Regions from separate parts of the Dysgonomonas sp. genome, predicted to be linked through region 1. Evidence: riboswitches for the same ligand, from Rfam matches in the RefSeq annotation. Region 1 holds a riboswitch; each other region holds the start of a gene.
The links. Region 1 has a riboswitch for cobalamin ahead of PKC55_RS11020 (precorrin-2 C(20)-methyltransferase). Riboswitches for the same ligand answer to the same signal wherever they lie in the genome.
Positions count from the first base shown of each region.

Region 2: it holds a riboswitch for cobalamin, as region 1 does, so the genes downstream of both, PKC55_RS07370 (TonB-dependent receptor plug domain-containing protein) here and PKC55_RS11020 (precorrin-2 C(20)-methyltransferase) in region 1, are expected to answer to the same signal.
Region 3: it holds a riboswitch for cobalamin, as region 1 does, so the genes downstream of both, PKC55_RS16070 (anaerobic ribonucleoside triphosphate reductase) here and PKC55_RS11020 (precorrin-2 C(20)-methyltransferase) in region 1, are expected to answer to the same signal.

Region 1 covers NZ_DAOKYH010000008.1:60,946-65,693, forward strand. Annotated here, with positions in the region: gene PKC55_RS11010 (iron chelate uptake ABC transporter family permease subunit) at 1-368, opposite strand, end outside; gene PKC55_RS11015 (ABC transporter substrate-binding protein) at 369-1,499, opposite strand; gene PKC55_RS11020 (precorrin-2 C(20)-methyltransferase) at 1,505-2,212, opposite strand; cobalamin riboswitch at 2,495-2,696, opposite strand; gene PKC55_RS11025 (RidA family protein) at 2,709-3,113, opposite strand; gene PKC55_RS11030 (DUF6597 domain-containing transcriptional factor) at 3,285-4,079, opposite strand; gene PKC55_RS11035 (TonB-dependent receptor) at 4,210-4,748, opposite strand, start outside.
Region 2 covers NZ_DAOKYH010000004.1:135,558-140,305, reverse strand. Annotated here, with positions in the region: gene PKC55_RS07385 (hypothetical protein) at 1-657, shown strand, start outside; gene PKC55_RS07380 (hypothetical protein) at 662-907, shown strand; gene PKC55_RS07375 (GntR family transcriptional regulator) at 1,028-1,291, opposite strand; cobalamin riboswitch at 1,534-1,732, shown strand; gene PKC55_RS07370 (TonB-dependent receptor plug domain-containing protein) at 1,850-3,910, shown strand; gene PKC55_RS07365 (sirohydrochlorin cobaltochelatase) at 3,931-4,748, shown strand, end outside.
Region 3 covers NZ_DAOKYH010000021.1:8,133-12,880, reverse strand. Annotated here, with positions in the region: gene pflB (formate C-acetyltransferase) at 1-1,721, shown strand, start outside; gene pflA (pyruvate formate-lyase-activating protein) at 1,805-2,524, shown strand; cobalamin riboswitch at 2,735-2,924, shown strand; gene PKC55_RS16070 (anaerobic ribonucleoside triphosphate reductase) at 3,042-4,748, shown strand, end outside.

The sequences.
Region 1 (4,748 bases):
AACAATCCCATCTTGATCAGTGCTGTTCCTCCGACACTACCTGAAAGTAGGATAATAAAAGCTACACCCAGACTTGCACCTGAGCTAATTCCAAGTTCGGAAGGTCCGGCTAATGGATTTCGAAATAGTGTCTGCATCTGTAATCCACTAATAGATAGTCCGGCGCCAGCTACTAAGGCTGTAATAGTTTGAGGAAAACGAGATTTCCAGATAATATTCTCCCAGATTATAGACTCTTCCTTTATTCCGAATAGAATATTCCAAACTGAACCTACCGGTATGGAAATTGTGCCCAATACCAGATTCAGAATGAAGAAAACGAGTATAGAGGTAGAAATTAGTGCAAAAACTATCAGGGGACGTTTCATTTATTTAAGTAATTCGTAATAAACAGGAACATATTCGGGTAACAATGACGGATGAAATATTTTTATCAAATCGGCTAAAACAACTTCGGGCTCTACAGGAGTATTTTCATAGAAAGGTTTCTCTCGCAGATTACAATATATAAGCTTTTTATCCTTAAAAGCTTTAAAATCTGCATACCGAGCATCACTTTGTTTCAAAGCATCGTAAGTGAATGTTCCATCGTGGCTATTCACCATCCGCCAGTAATCAGTATTTGCCCCCTGCGAATAAACAGTCTCGAAATCGACATAAAAACCTCCGGATTCGTTATCATTTTTCATAAAATAATCGGCTCCTGCATCTCTGAATAGTTGTGCCAGATAGCTGTTTCCTCCAACTACATACCAGTTACCCGAATGTAATTCACCGCTCAACACTGTGGGACGTTCCGAAACAGAAGCAGACAATGCTTTTAATTTATTATACTTGTTTTCTATATCGTCAAACTGTTTATTGGCTTGTTCTTCTATTCCTAATAGCATAGCAATGAACTTAATCCATTCAGCCTGTCCCAAAGGAGAACTTTCTTTATATCCTAAAAAACTAATTAATGGTATATCCAGGTTTCGAATCGCATCGTATCCCCCTTTTTTGAATGGTGAAACAAGTATAATATCCGGATTTAGGGCGAGAATTGCCTCATTATCAAATTCACCTTCTATACCAATTTTACTGGTCTTGCCTTCTTTGAGCTGTCTATTCATCTGTTCATTAAAAAGAAAGCGAGTGCTAGTTATCCCTACAACCTTATCCAATGCATTGAGCTTAATAAAGTTTGATAGTTGCAGTGTGGTCATGCAAATTACACTGCGGACAGGTATTTCTATTATCTGATAATCAGTAGGTATGCCCTCTTTGTTGCTCCCTCTATTGACCAGAGCATATTTGTAATGCATATCGCTCTCCCCGGATGGATCGGTTATATCAACTAATTTATAGTTTTCGGAGCTAGTCACTTTGAAGCCTTTGGCATATTTAATATTCATAGAATCTGCAGTGTTCCGCTCTCCGATAGTTTTTGCATTCTTATTTTGATTACAGCCCGAAAATGCAATAACCAGAGTAAATAAGATAAAAAGTAGTTTCTTCATTCAGATTATTCTTTTGTAATTATTAATAGTGAGAAATAAGGAAATTTACGATCTATTATTTCATGTATATCCTGCGTATAGAATTCTTTTTCTTTAATTCCTACATTCTCAAAATAATGTATTTTTGTTTTTTCTATTAAAGATATTGTCTGCTTTATAGCCTGTTCCGATTGAGAAGGTTTCATTATCACGATAGAGTTTCCGGTTTCTATTCTTTTATTTAAATCATTAGATGATATTATCCCGGGAATGATATGTAATTCTTCTTCTTGTTTGGCTATATGGATATTGGCAAGAGCTGCACAGGCAATAAACGCCGGGATGCCGGCAATACGTTCTGTTGGAATATTTTTTGATATAAGATTATCTGATATATAATGAGTTGAAGAGTAAAATCCTGCATCTCCTTCTGCTACTACAACTATTTTTAATCTTTTCTCATAATGCTTTTCTATAAGCTCAGCAACTTCCTTATAACAGAGTATAGCCTGCGATCGGTCTTTACTCATAGGTACATCAAAAAGAGAAATAACAGAATCATTAATATTCAGTTCCAATAAAATATCACGGCTACGAGATAACATATTTCCGACTGGTGAAACAGTCGAGGGGCAGAGAATAATATCTGCTTGTTGCAAAGCTTTTAAGGCTTTTAGGCTTATAAGTTCGGCATCACCTGGCCCAAGAGATACAAATGTAACGAAATCAGACATATTTATTTTTAATTATTATAGTTGCAATCTGCTTAATTCAACAAAAGGTAAGCAACTGAATACCTGTAGTAGTTACAATAAATATGTTTAGAGATACGGATTTTGTATGTTCGTATATTCCGCAGCATACCAATACTGCCTTCAAAAATATGTAATGCCTCATATCTTATTTTATTATTGTAAAAAACTAATAAAATAAAACAACGAGTTTCCTGAAAATTAATAAAATAGCAATGAATACAAAATGTATTGCACAACCACTCCTATCCCTGGAAGCTTGGTGTTTATTTGTCAGATCTGGCAGGTCTTCTGGCTATCCTCCGGTTAAAAGCCTTCCCATTTCTTTCGAAACAGTGGCATGGAATTTTCAACCGATTTTATGAGAAATTACAGCTGCAGGTACAGCCCCGGATTCACACCGGGTTCCCTTTTATTACAACTTCACGATTTTGAAATTGCAATACCGAAATCTGACTGCAAAGGTATTAATATTTTTTTATTTTGAAGCCCAAATTTCAACTTCAATTTTAAGCTCTGGTAAACCCAATGCCTTCACATAAGCAATAGTCATAGATGGGTATATTGTACCAAATAAATTTCCCCATCTTGCGTCAAAAAAATCCCAATCAATATCTTCTGTAGCCCAGATATTGACTTTTATAACATCGTCGGAAGTTAAATTCTGACTTTCCAGAATTTGTTCAATATTCCTAAAAGTATTGTATACCTGTTCATTCATACTATCAGGAATAACTCCATAATTATCAGTTCCAATCTGTCCGGAGAAAGTGTATAGAGTTGAATTTTTAGGAATTATAGTCACATGTGAATATTTTCCAACAGGCTTTGAAATATTTTCAGGATTTAATCTGACGACTCTTTTGATTTTATCACTATTCATTTCAATTTTTCTTTAAATAAACAATCCTAATACCAAAGCGGTATTTCTTTTGTAATGCAAAAGTATAGGTAGTGTATTATTTGAAATTGGATAAAACCGACAACTCTCAGAAAAAGAAATACAATAGTTCTCGTAAATTGAATTGTAGAAAGAATACATCGCTAGCAAATTCTAGATAAGCCATTGAGGAAAGTTAGCTAAATACTCTTTTGAGTTTAGTATGAAGTTTCTAGGATTAGTTCCTGTAAATTCTTTAAATTCTCTGTTATAGTGCGATTGATCAAAATAATCATATTGATAAGCAAGTTCTGTAAAATTTTCAAAATTTGTCTGACGCAAACAATTTAAACCGTCTTGAAAACGCATAATCCGTGAAAATATCTTTGGTGATAATCCAACAGACTGTTTTATAATTCTTTCTAATGTTCGCTCCGACAAATTCATTTCTAATTGGATTTCTTTAAGAGTTTTTCCATTTTGTAATAATGTCGAAGCATGCACCAACTTTTTATGATTATTTTTGACTCTTTCTATTTGCTTAAGGAAGAAAGAAGAGATTAGGCTTATTTTTTCTTCTAAAGAAATTGCGTTAACAAGTTGCTCAAGAATAGCATCCCTCACAATGTCTTCAAGTGAAATATTTTGATGATTTAACTCAAAAGCATCTAATCCAAAAATTGTTTTTAAAGCTGTTGGTTGCAAATATACGCCAATAACGCTAAAGTATCCACTAACTGTATGTTCCGTATATTTAGAATATTGCCCATATAAATACAATTGAGGTAACGCATGTCCCTTTTTATCAAAAAACAAGTTTGGTTCTTGTTGGAATATTAATGCCGGTAGTCCATCCGGGATAATCTTAAAACATTTATCACTAGAATTATTCTTAAAGTCCTCCAATATCCAAAAATATTGGATGTAATCTTGTAGAGCCTTTATTGGAATAATTTTTTTATAAAACATTTATCTTTATATATGTAAAATAGATAATCTAAAATATGAGTGAATGTTGCACAATACATATCAATGCAAAGAGAAGGCTATTTTATATTACAAAGATAAATCTTTTAAAATGAATTAATCTTACTAATTTTTAGAATTCAAATGTCACTCCAATGGTAGGGATTATAGATGCACTCGAACGTTTCAAGTTTTTCATCTCGTAACGTTGTTCTTCTATCGGTGCTTGTGGATTTATGATATTTCCCGTACTTACAATTACATCTTGTCTTCTGAACGAACTTCGTGTTACATTCTGTAAATCGAGGTAAAGGCCAAGCATATACTTCTTCAGATAAAAAATTTTATCTACTCTCAAGTCTAGCTGAGTATATGAAGGGTTACGCAAAGTATTGTATTGAGTATAGTCGAGATAAGGTTTTCCCGAAGCATTCCAAGCCAAAACCAGCGAGGATTTGTCTTTATCGTAAGGAGTAAAAGGTGCTCCACCTATCGACTTTATCTTTGCTCCTAGACTCCAATTTGAATTAAAATAATAGGTTCCTGTAAGATTAAATATATATCCATTATCCCAAGCCGAAGGAAGATACTTGCCTTCTTTTTTTGCAAATTGACTTTTGAATAAAGTAAATGAAGATAAAACATTTACTTTACGAGCGACTACCCATCTTG
Region 2 (4,748 bases), on a different contig from region 1:
ATTCAACAATGCAAAAATGTTAATATAGAGGGTTTCAAGGTTAATAAAATTAGCAATCCCGATAATCTAGCTGTTAATGGGGAGAGCCGTCTCAGGTTAGCCGATCTGTATATGACTTTTGATAACGAAAAGGGTATAGAGAATATTTTGATTCAAAAAAATGACATTATCGAGTCATCTAATAATTTCGTTTTCCTTATGGCTTACAAGAATGCTGTATCAACAACTGGTTTCATAAGAAACGTATTTGTAAAAGGTAATACAACGCTACAAAGTGAGGCTTTATGTAGGTTTATAAATGGACAGGATTTAGGTTATTTCTTATTTGCGGATAATAACTCTACTACATCGGCTGTTTCAGTCGGGGTTACGCCTCCAAATATGTCTTTGTCTAACAACCTCCCTAAACCATTTCTTAATTATGCGCTACCAACTAGTACACTTGCAGCGGGAGCAACAAAGAGGATAGTACAGGCTGTGACTAATACTTCATTGGGAGACTTTGTAAAAGCATCATTAAGCATCGGGATTGCAAATCTGTCTATAGCTGGTAATGTGCCAAGTAATAATAACGTAGAAGTTTTTATCACAAACACATCAGCGTCACCAATTACGATACCTGATTGTATGCTATTTATTAACGTTGATAAAAGATAGAATAATGAAAGATTTACAAATAACAATTTTAAATAAGGTAGGTATAGATAATGTACTTCATTTCCTAGCTGGAGGTTGGATAGCTTGTATTGCGCCAACTTGGTTTTATGCTTTGATGATTGGGTTTTGCATTGGTTTAATTAAGGAATTATATGATAAGTACATAAAAAAGTCTCAATTTGATTTATACGAATTGTTATCTACTTTTTTTGGTAGTGTTGTAACTGCAATCTATTTATTTACTGTTTAATTAGCGTTTGAATGCTATTTTAATAATTATCTTTGTGCAAATCATGTCTATATTATTTAGATGTGATTTGCTTTTTTTTGTACTTTTTATTTTGAAAAACTGTATTTTTCATTTTCGCGATTATATCTGTATTTTATTTGATACATAAGTTTTCTTTCTTTCCTCTGAGATAATCCAACCCTCATTAATAAGGATATCAAATGCCAGAACAACTGTATTGCGATTAACTGATAATTCAGCAGCCATATGCCGCGTACTAGGCATTGTTTCTCCAGCCTTCAGTACGCCACTCTTAATCGATTCTATTATCAAATCAGCTATCTGTATATAAATGGCCTTATCGCCAGATCTGTTTAATTTGGTATGTAATAGTTTTAAGTTCATCTTTTTGGACTATTCATCTTCTTTTAATTCGAAAGGTAAATATAGTCCAATCAATTTATCTTTTAAGCAGAAATTATATAAAAATAAAAGAATTAAAAGATTCCATTTGTTAATATTGGAAAAGGAAAATATAACCCAAATGAAGCAAATAATTCAATAACCGTTATTTTGAAGCATTAAAATTTCTAAACCGAGAATAAAATACAATCATTATTTTCTTTTTTCATTAAAAAACATTTATTTACATTTGTGCCAGATTTGGTAATCAGTATATTTCATATCCTGATGAAAGGGAACTCGGTGAAAATCCGGGGCTGTACCTGCAGCTGTAATTCCTCGCGTTATATCGGTTAATATTCTATGCCACTGTTCTTTTTGCTAGAATGGGAAGGCTTTTAACCGGAGGAGAGCCAGAAGACCTGCCAAAAGACAAATAAACACCAAGCTTCCAGGGATAGGAGTGGTTGTGGATACTTTATGTATACATTGCTATTTTATTAATTTTCAGGAAACTCGATGTTTTATTTTATTAATTTTTAAAGAATTATAAAATAAGATATGAGGTATTATTTATTATTGACAGCTGTATTTCTTTGCTGTCAATTGCTAATTGCACAAATTGCCGATACGACTCGGCATGTTGTAAAATTTGTTTCTCTAAAAGAAGTTGTTGTTACCGGTACTGGTACTGAACATTACATTAAAGATGCGCCTGTACAAACTGAAGTGATTTCAGGAGGAGCTTTAAAGGAATATGCGGGGCGTGATATTGAGGATGTATTGGGAGGCTTGTCTTCTTCTATTACTTTTAACCGGAGTGACATGGGGAGTAATATTCAACTCAATGGTCTGAAGAATGATTACATACTTATTCTTATAGACGGAAAAAGGCTAAATGGAGACATTGGCGGGCAAAACGATTTAAGCCGTATCAATATGAACAATATTGAGAGGATCGAGATTGTAAAAGGAGCAGTTTCTTCATTATATGGTTCAGATGCAATCGGTGGTGTTATAAATTTCATAACTAAAAAGAACAAAGATAAACTCAGTATTTCTAATACTTCCCGCATAGGCAAATATGGAGATCTAGATCAAAGTAATATTTTTGCATTAAAGCATAAAAGGTGGAGTTCGAATACTTCATTTTCTTTGAGTCATACTGATGGTTGGCAGAATACAACTCAAGAATGGTATAGAGGCAAACTCTATGAAAACAGTGTTACAAAAACAGTAAATCGCTCTACGGATTATACTATTTCACAAGATTTATCGTATCAGGTATCTGATAAACTCACATTAAATACGAGTGCTTCTTTTTATGAAAAATGGACTTATCGTCCTACGGGTATTCCTCAGTGGCGGTTGTATGACTTTTATTATAGGAATCAGTCCTATAGTACAGGAGGAAAATACAATATGCAAAATAAAGATTACCTTACATTTGACTTATCATTTGACAAATACGATTATTTTTATGACTATACAAGTCGTGAATACACAGACTATTTTGATGAGAACGGAGACCGTATTGTTTACTATTCAGGAGATCGCATCCTTCAAACATCCCAACGGCGTGTATTGGGTAATTTGAAAGGTGTATTTTACCTAGATGAACAAAATACATTAAACACAGGAATCGAATATATTGGGGATCGGCTGGTATCACCTTATCGTCTTGAAGGAAATAAAGCTGCAGCTTACTCTGTATCGGCATATGCTCAGGATGAATGGAATGTGACAGATCGATTTAATATAACAGCAGGAATCCGATTCGGACAACACTGGGAATTTGGCCAAACATTCACACCTAAAGTTTCGGCTTTGTACAAGTTTCATAACTTTAATTTTCGAGGAACATATTCTAATGGGTTTAAGGCTCCCACTATAAAGGAGTTGTATTATCACTATTATGCTACCATAATGAGTAAATACAAAGCTTATTATGGAAATATCAATCTAAAAGCTCAAAAGTCGGATTATTATGCATTAAATATCGAATATCATTTACCTCGTTTTAATGCAAGTGTAACCGCCTATCATAATAATATAAGGAATATGATTTCTCTTCAGACAATAGAAACTTCTTATGAAGACAAACTACAGTTGGTGGAGGAAACCATGAAATACGTTAATCTGGCAAAAGGGCGGATTTATGGTATGGATTTCACTTTTGACGCCGAATTGCCAATGAATATAAAAATAGGAGGGGGGTATAGTTATCTGGATGCTAAAGGTCAACGTACAGATGATGAAACGGCAAACGATTACATGAAATATGTATATATAAACGGCACTTCACGACATAATGCAAACATTCGTATTTCATGGTTTAAACCGTGGCAGAAATATAAATTAGGACTTAGTCTGAATGGACGTTACCAATCAAAACGCTATTATACAACAGACGGAGATACAATGGGCTATCAGATTTGGAGAGTCAACACATCGCATTCTTTTCTTGATTCTAAAAAAATAAAATTAGATATCAATATCGGAGTAGATAACATATTCAATTATGTCGATCGGAGTCCTTTCGGACATAATAGAGGGACAACGTCCCCCGGTCGGAATTTCTACACTTCTATTATCGTAAAATTTCAAAATCCAAACAAATAATTATTTTAAAACTATTTATTATGAACAAATTCTTAAAGAATCTTCTAACATTTTCCATGATCCTTTCTATAGGATTTTTCAGCGCTTGTTCAAATGATAACGAGGATGAGAAAGACGATAGAAATGCTGTTGTAATCAATAAAAAGAACGAAACAGCCTTACTCCTTTGCTCTTTCGGTAGTACTTACGAACAGCCTCAAGCTACTTATGATCAAATTATAAAAGATTATCAGGCAGCCTTTCCTAATACAGACATCTATATGTCATTTACATCTCGTACTATAATTTCTCGTGTGTATGCGCAGATTGGTAAAGCTTATTCTCAACCCGATCTATGGCTAAGCGCAATCGGTAAAGCAGGTTATAAAAATGTATATATACAATCACTACATATTATTCCAGGAGAAGAATACCTTAGCCTAATGAACACGGATGTGAAGAAAAACTTTATGATTCCTTTTCCTAACGTTAAAGTAGCTAAAAGTTCTTGCTTGCTCGAAACAGAGGAAGATGTCGATGCTGTTGCTCAAATCCTTTACAAATATTATAAAAACCGATTAGATGCAGGAGAGGTTGTTACTTTGATGGGGCATGGTAATCCTGATACTGAATACACGCATGCGAATGAGAGGTATGCCCAACTTGAAACCGCATTGCAAAATTTGAGCGGAGAGAAAAATATCTTTGTAGGAACAGTAGATTGGGGAGCTAAAATGTTTTCACATATACGTACTGAAATTGAAGCTTTTGCCACTAGAAAAGGTATAACTAAAGATAATTATAAGAAAATTACCATTAGCTTGGCTCCTCTGATGTCAATTGCCGGGGATCATGCCCA
Region 3 (4,748 bases), on a different contig from region 1:
GCGATTATCGCAGAGTAGCTCTTTACGGTGTAGATCGATTAATCTCGGAACGAGAAAAACGTTTCCAAGAATGTGACCCAATTGTGATGACAGACGATCTGATTCGTCTTCGTGAAGAGCTAAATTCGCAAATAGAAGCATTACTAGCCTTGAAACGTATGGCTGCTTCGTACGGGTTTGACATTTCTCAACCGGCGAATACAGCCCAAGAAGCTATCCAATGGACATACTTTGGATACCTGGGTGCTATTAAAGACCAAAACGGTGCAGCGATGAGCCTCGGACGTGTAACTACTTTCCTCGATATATATATTGAAAGAGATTTACAAGCAGGCTTAATAAGCGAGGTAGACGCACAAGAGCTTATTGATCATTTTGTAATGAAGTTGCGCATAGTCCGTTATCTTCGCACAAATGAATATAATGAACTATTTTCGGGAGATCCGGTATGGGTAACCGAATCGATCGGAGGTATGACAAATAACGGAAAGTCGATGGTTACGAAAAATAGCTACCGTATGCTTCATACACTATACAACCTAGGGCCTGCACCCGAACCTAATCTAACAATATTATGGAGCGACCGTTTACCTGAAAGCTGGAAGCATTATTGCGCCAAGGTTTCTATCGATACTTCATCACTTCAGTACGAGAATGACGACCTGATGCGCCCTCAACTAGGCGATGATTACGGTATCGCATGCTGTGTATCGCCCATGCGAATAGGACACCAGATGCAATTCTTCGGAGCTAGAGCAAACCTACCAAAGGCTCTACTATATACAATCAACGGAGGTAAAGACGAAATAACCAAAGCTCAAGTATTACCAAAACATTGGGTAGAAAAGGTATCAGGAGAGTATCTTGACTTTGAAGAAGTTTGGGAGAAATTTGACCGCACCTTGGATTGGGTTGCCGAAACTTACGTAAAGGCATTAAATATCATCCATTATATGCACGATAAATATTCATACGAAGCTTTAGAAATGGCTTTGCATGATGTTGATATCGTTCGGACACAAGCATTCGGCGTTTCGGGTTTGTCCATTATCGCTGACTCTTTTGCTGCCATCAAGTACGGAAAAGTACGCATCGTAAGAAATGAAGAAGGTGACGCAGTCGACTATATTATAGAGAAAGATTACGTTCCGTTTGGAAACAACGACGACAAGACCGACAGGTTTGCTGTGGAAATAGTAGAAAAGTTCATGAGCAAAATCCGTAAACGTAAGATGTATAAAGATGCGATACCTACACAGTCGGTATTGACCATCACTTCAAATGTTGTTTACGGAAAGAAAACAGGAAACACCCCTGACGGACGACGTGGAGGAACACCTTTTGCTCCGGGAGCCAACCCTATGCATGGGCGTGATACCAGAGGAGCTGTAGCATCACTTTCATCTGTAGCGAAGCTTCCGTTTGCTCATGCAAATGACGGTATTTCATATACTTTCGCTATCACACCAAACACATTGGGTAAAAACAGAAAAGAAGAAGCTCAAAACCTCAGCGGACTTCTTGATGGCTACTTCTTACAAACAGGTCACCATCTCAACGTTAATGTATTTGACAGGAATCTACTTATCGACGCGATGGAACATCCTGAAAAATATCCTCAGTTGACAATACGTGTATCAGGTTATGCTGTTAATTTCGTAAAACTTACAAAAGAGCAGCAATTGGATGTTATAAACAGAACAATTACTACATCATTCTGATACTCCGTTAATAAATAAAAAGTTGCTCCAAAACAAAAAAAACACTTTTGGGGCAACTTCACTTAGCTGGAAGAAAATAAATAATGAAAGGTTTAATTCATTCTTTCGAATCTTTTGGAACTAAAGACGGCCCGGGTATAAGATTTGTATTTTTTATGCAAGGCTGCCCTCTTCGTTGCCTCTATTGCCATAACCCAGACACATGGAATATGAACGATAAGAAGTACGAACTAGCTCCGGAAGAGGCTTTTGAAGAAGTAAAGAAGGTAAAAAACTTCATACGCAATGGGGGCATAACCATTTCGGGAGGAGAACCCCTGCTACAACCCCAGTTTATTATTGAACTATTCAAGATGTGTAAAAATGAAGGTTTACATACAGCTATAGACACATCAGGATATATATTAAATGATAAGGTAAAAGAGGTTTTAGAGTACACAGATCTTGTACTGCTAGACATTAAACAAATCAACCCTGATAAATATAAAAACCTCACAGCAAAACCACTGGAGCCAACACTTCGCTTCATGCAGTACCTCACAGAAATTGAAAAACCTGCATGGCTAAGATATGTGCTCGTTCCGGGCTTCACCGACGATGAAAAAGACCTAAATGACTGGGCAAAACAAGTTTCTGTATATAAAAATGTACAGCGAGTAGATATTCTACCTTTTCATCAAATGGGGTTGCATAAATGGGAGCAATTAGGTGAAGACTACAAGCTTAAAGACATTGAACCTCCCGAACAGTCGGAAATAGAGAAGGCTGAAAATATTTTCCGAAGTTATGGACTTAAGGTCTGATATATAGATTATTCATAAAACATTTTTCATTACAAAAACAAAAAAAGATCATCAATAAGAATATAAAATTTTATTTTTAGAAAACTTTTCAACAATAATAAAATTACAACAAACTCATAAGAAGCTAATTAACAACAAACAGAGAAAATTTAAATCAGAAAATACTTAAATAAAATATCCAATCAAGTCTTTTATTAAGTAAAATCATATAACTTTGTTAACATATACGGTTCCGAATATAATCGGATGAAAAGGGAATCAGGTGAAAGACCTGAACTATCCCCGTAGCTGTAAATTTCAGAAAGGTAGTTGGACTCTCACACCACTGTCAACGAATACTGATGGGAAGGTTACCAACTGCGAAATAAGTCAGAAGACCTGCCGTATATACATTCTAGCTTTCGGGAGAAAAGCAGCAGAATTATACAACATATTAACTCCAAATAAGTCTGTGTACTTCCCTGCTCCTGTCAGTTATATTTTAATTGATACAATAAAAGTATAAACGATAACGAATATGATTCAGACAGTTGTAAAAAGAGACGGACGTATCGTCGGTTTTAATGAGGAAAAAATCATGGCGGCAGTTCGCAAAGCCATGCTACACACCGAACAAGGAGAAGATTCCACTTTAATCAGACGCATTACAGACTATGTATCCTGTCAGGGAAATGAGCAGATGACAGTGGAGCAAATACAAGACATGGTAGAAATGGAGTTGATGAAAAGCCCGCGCAAAGAGGTGGCAAAAAAATACATCGCCTATCGTGACAAACGCAGCATTGCTCGCAAAGCAAAAACGCGAGACATGTTTCTGGAAATTATAGATACTAAATCGAACGATATCACGCGCGAAAATGCAAACATGAATGCCGATACTCCTGCCGGTATGATGATGAAGTTTGCTAGCGAAACCACCAAACCATTTGTGGATGATTATTTATTATTACCGGAGGTAAAAGAAGCTGTTCGTCTCAACTATCTGCATATACACGACAAAGATTACTATCCAACCAAAAGCCTTACTTGCGTACAACATCCTTTAGATAAAATATTACAAAACGGTTTTTTTGCAGGACATGGAGAATCTCGTCCCGCAAAACGCATCGAGACAGCCAGTATGCTAGGTTGCATCTCTCTGGAAACAGCACAAAATGAGATGCATGGAGGACAGGCTATTCCTGCTTTCGATTTTTATTTAGCTCCATTTGTACGTAAGAGTTTTATTGAAGAAATAAAAGTTCTCGAACAAGCTACAGGAATAGAATACAAACATTTGTACGAAACTGAAATAGAAGATTATATCCCTTGTTCCGTCAAAGATTTAGCAGGAGACAAACGAATTATACAGCATGCTATAAACAGAACAGTGAGCAGAGTTCACCAATCGATGGAGGCCTTTATTCACAACATGAACACAATCCATTCTCGTGGAGGAAATCAGGTCGTATTCAGTTCGGTCAATTACGGAACGGACACCTCCGCTGAAGGGCGCTGTATTATTCGCGAATTACTCCACAGCACATACGAGGGTGTAGGAAGTGGCGTAACTGCTATTTTCCCTATACAAATATGGAAAAAGAAACGAGGCGTAAACTATTTGCCGGATGACAAAAACTATGACCTTTATATATTAGCAAGCAAGGTAAGTGCCCGCCGTTTCTTCCCTAACTTCTTGAATCTGGATGCGACATTCAACCAACATGAAGACTGGAAAGCAGACGATCCTCGCCGATTTGAACACGAAGTAGCTACAATGGGTTGTCGGACACGGGTATTCGAAAATCGTTTTGGAAAGAAAACTTCTATTGGACGGGGAAATCTCTCTTTCTCCACTATCAATCTTGTACGCATTGCCTTAGAATGCAGAAATATAGAAAATGAAAATGAAAGAATAGATTGCTTCTACAGCAAACTAAACCAGATACTCGACTTAACAGGATTACAATTGCATCGTCGTTTCGAATTTCAGAAAACTGCCGCTCCCAAACAATTTCCATTACTAATGTCTGTATTATGGGAAGGATGCGAGCAAGTAAAAGATGAGAACACGATAGAGAAGGTTATTAATCAGGGCACATTGGGCATTGGTTTTATAGGACTTGCCGAAGCTCTTGTTGCACTTGTAGGTAAGCATCATGGAGAAGATGAGCAAGCTCAAAAACTCGGATTGGAGATAGTAACTTATATGAAAGATCGGGTAAATGAATTCTCAGAAAAATAT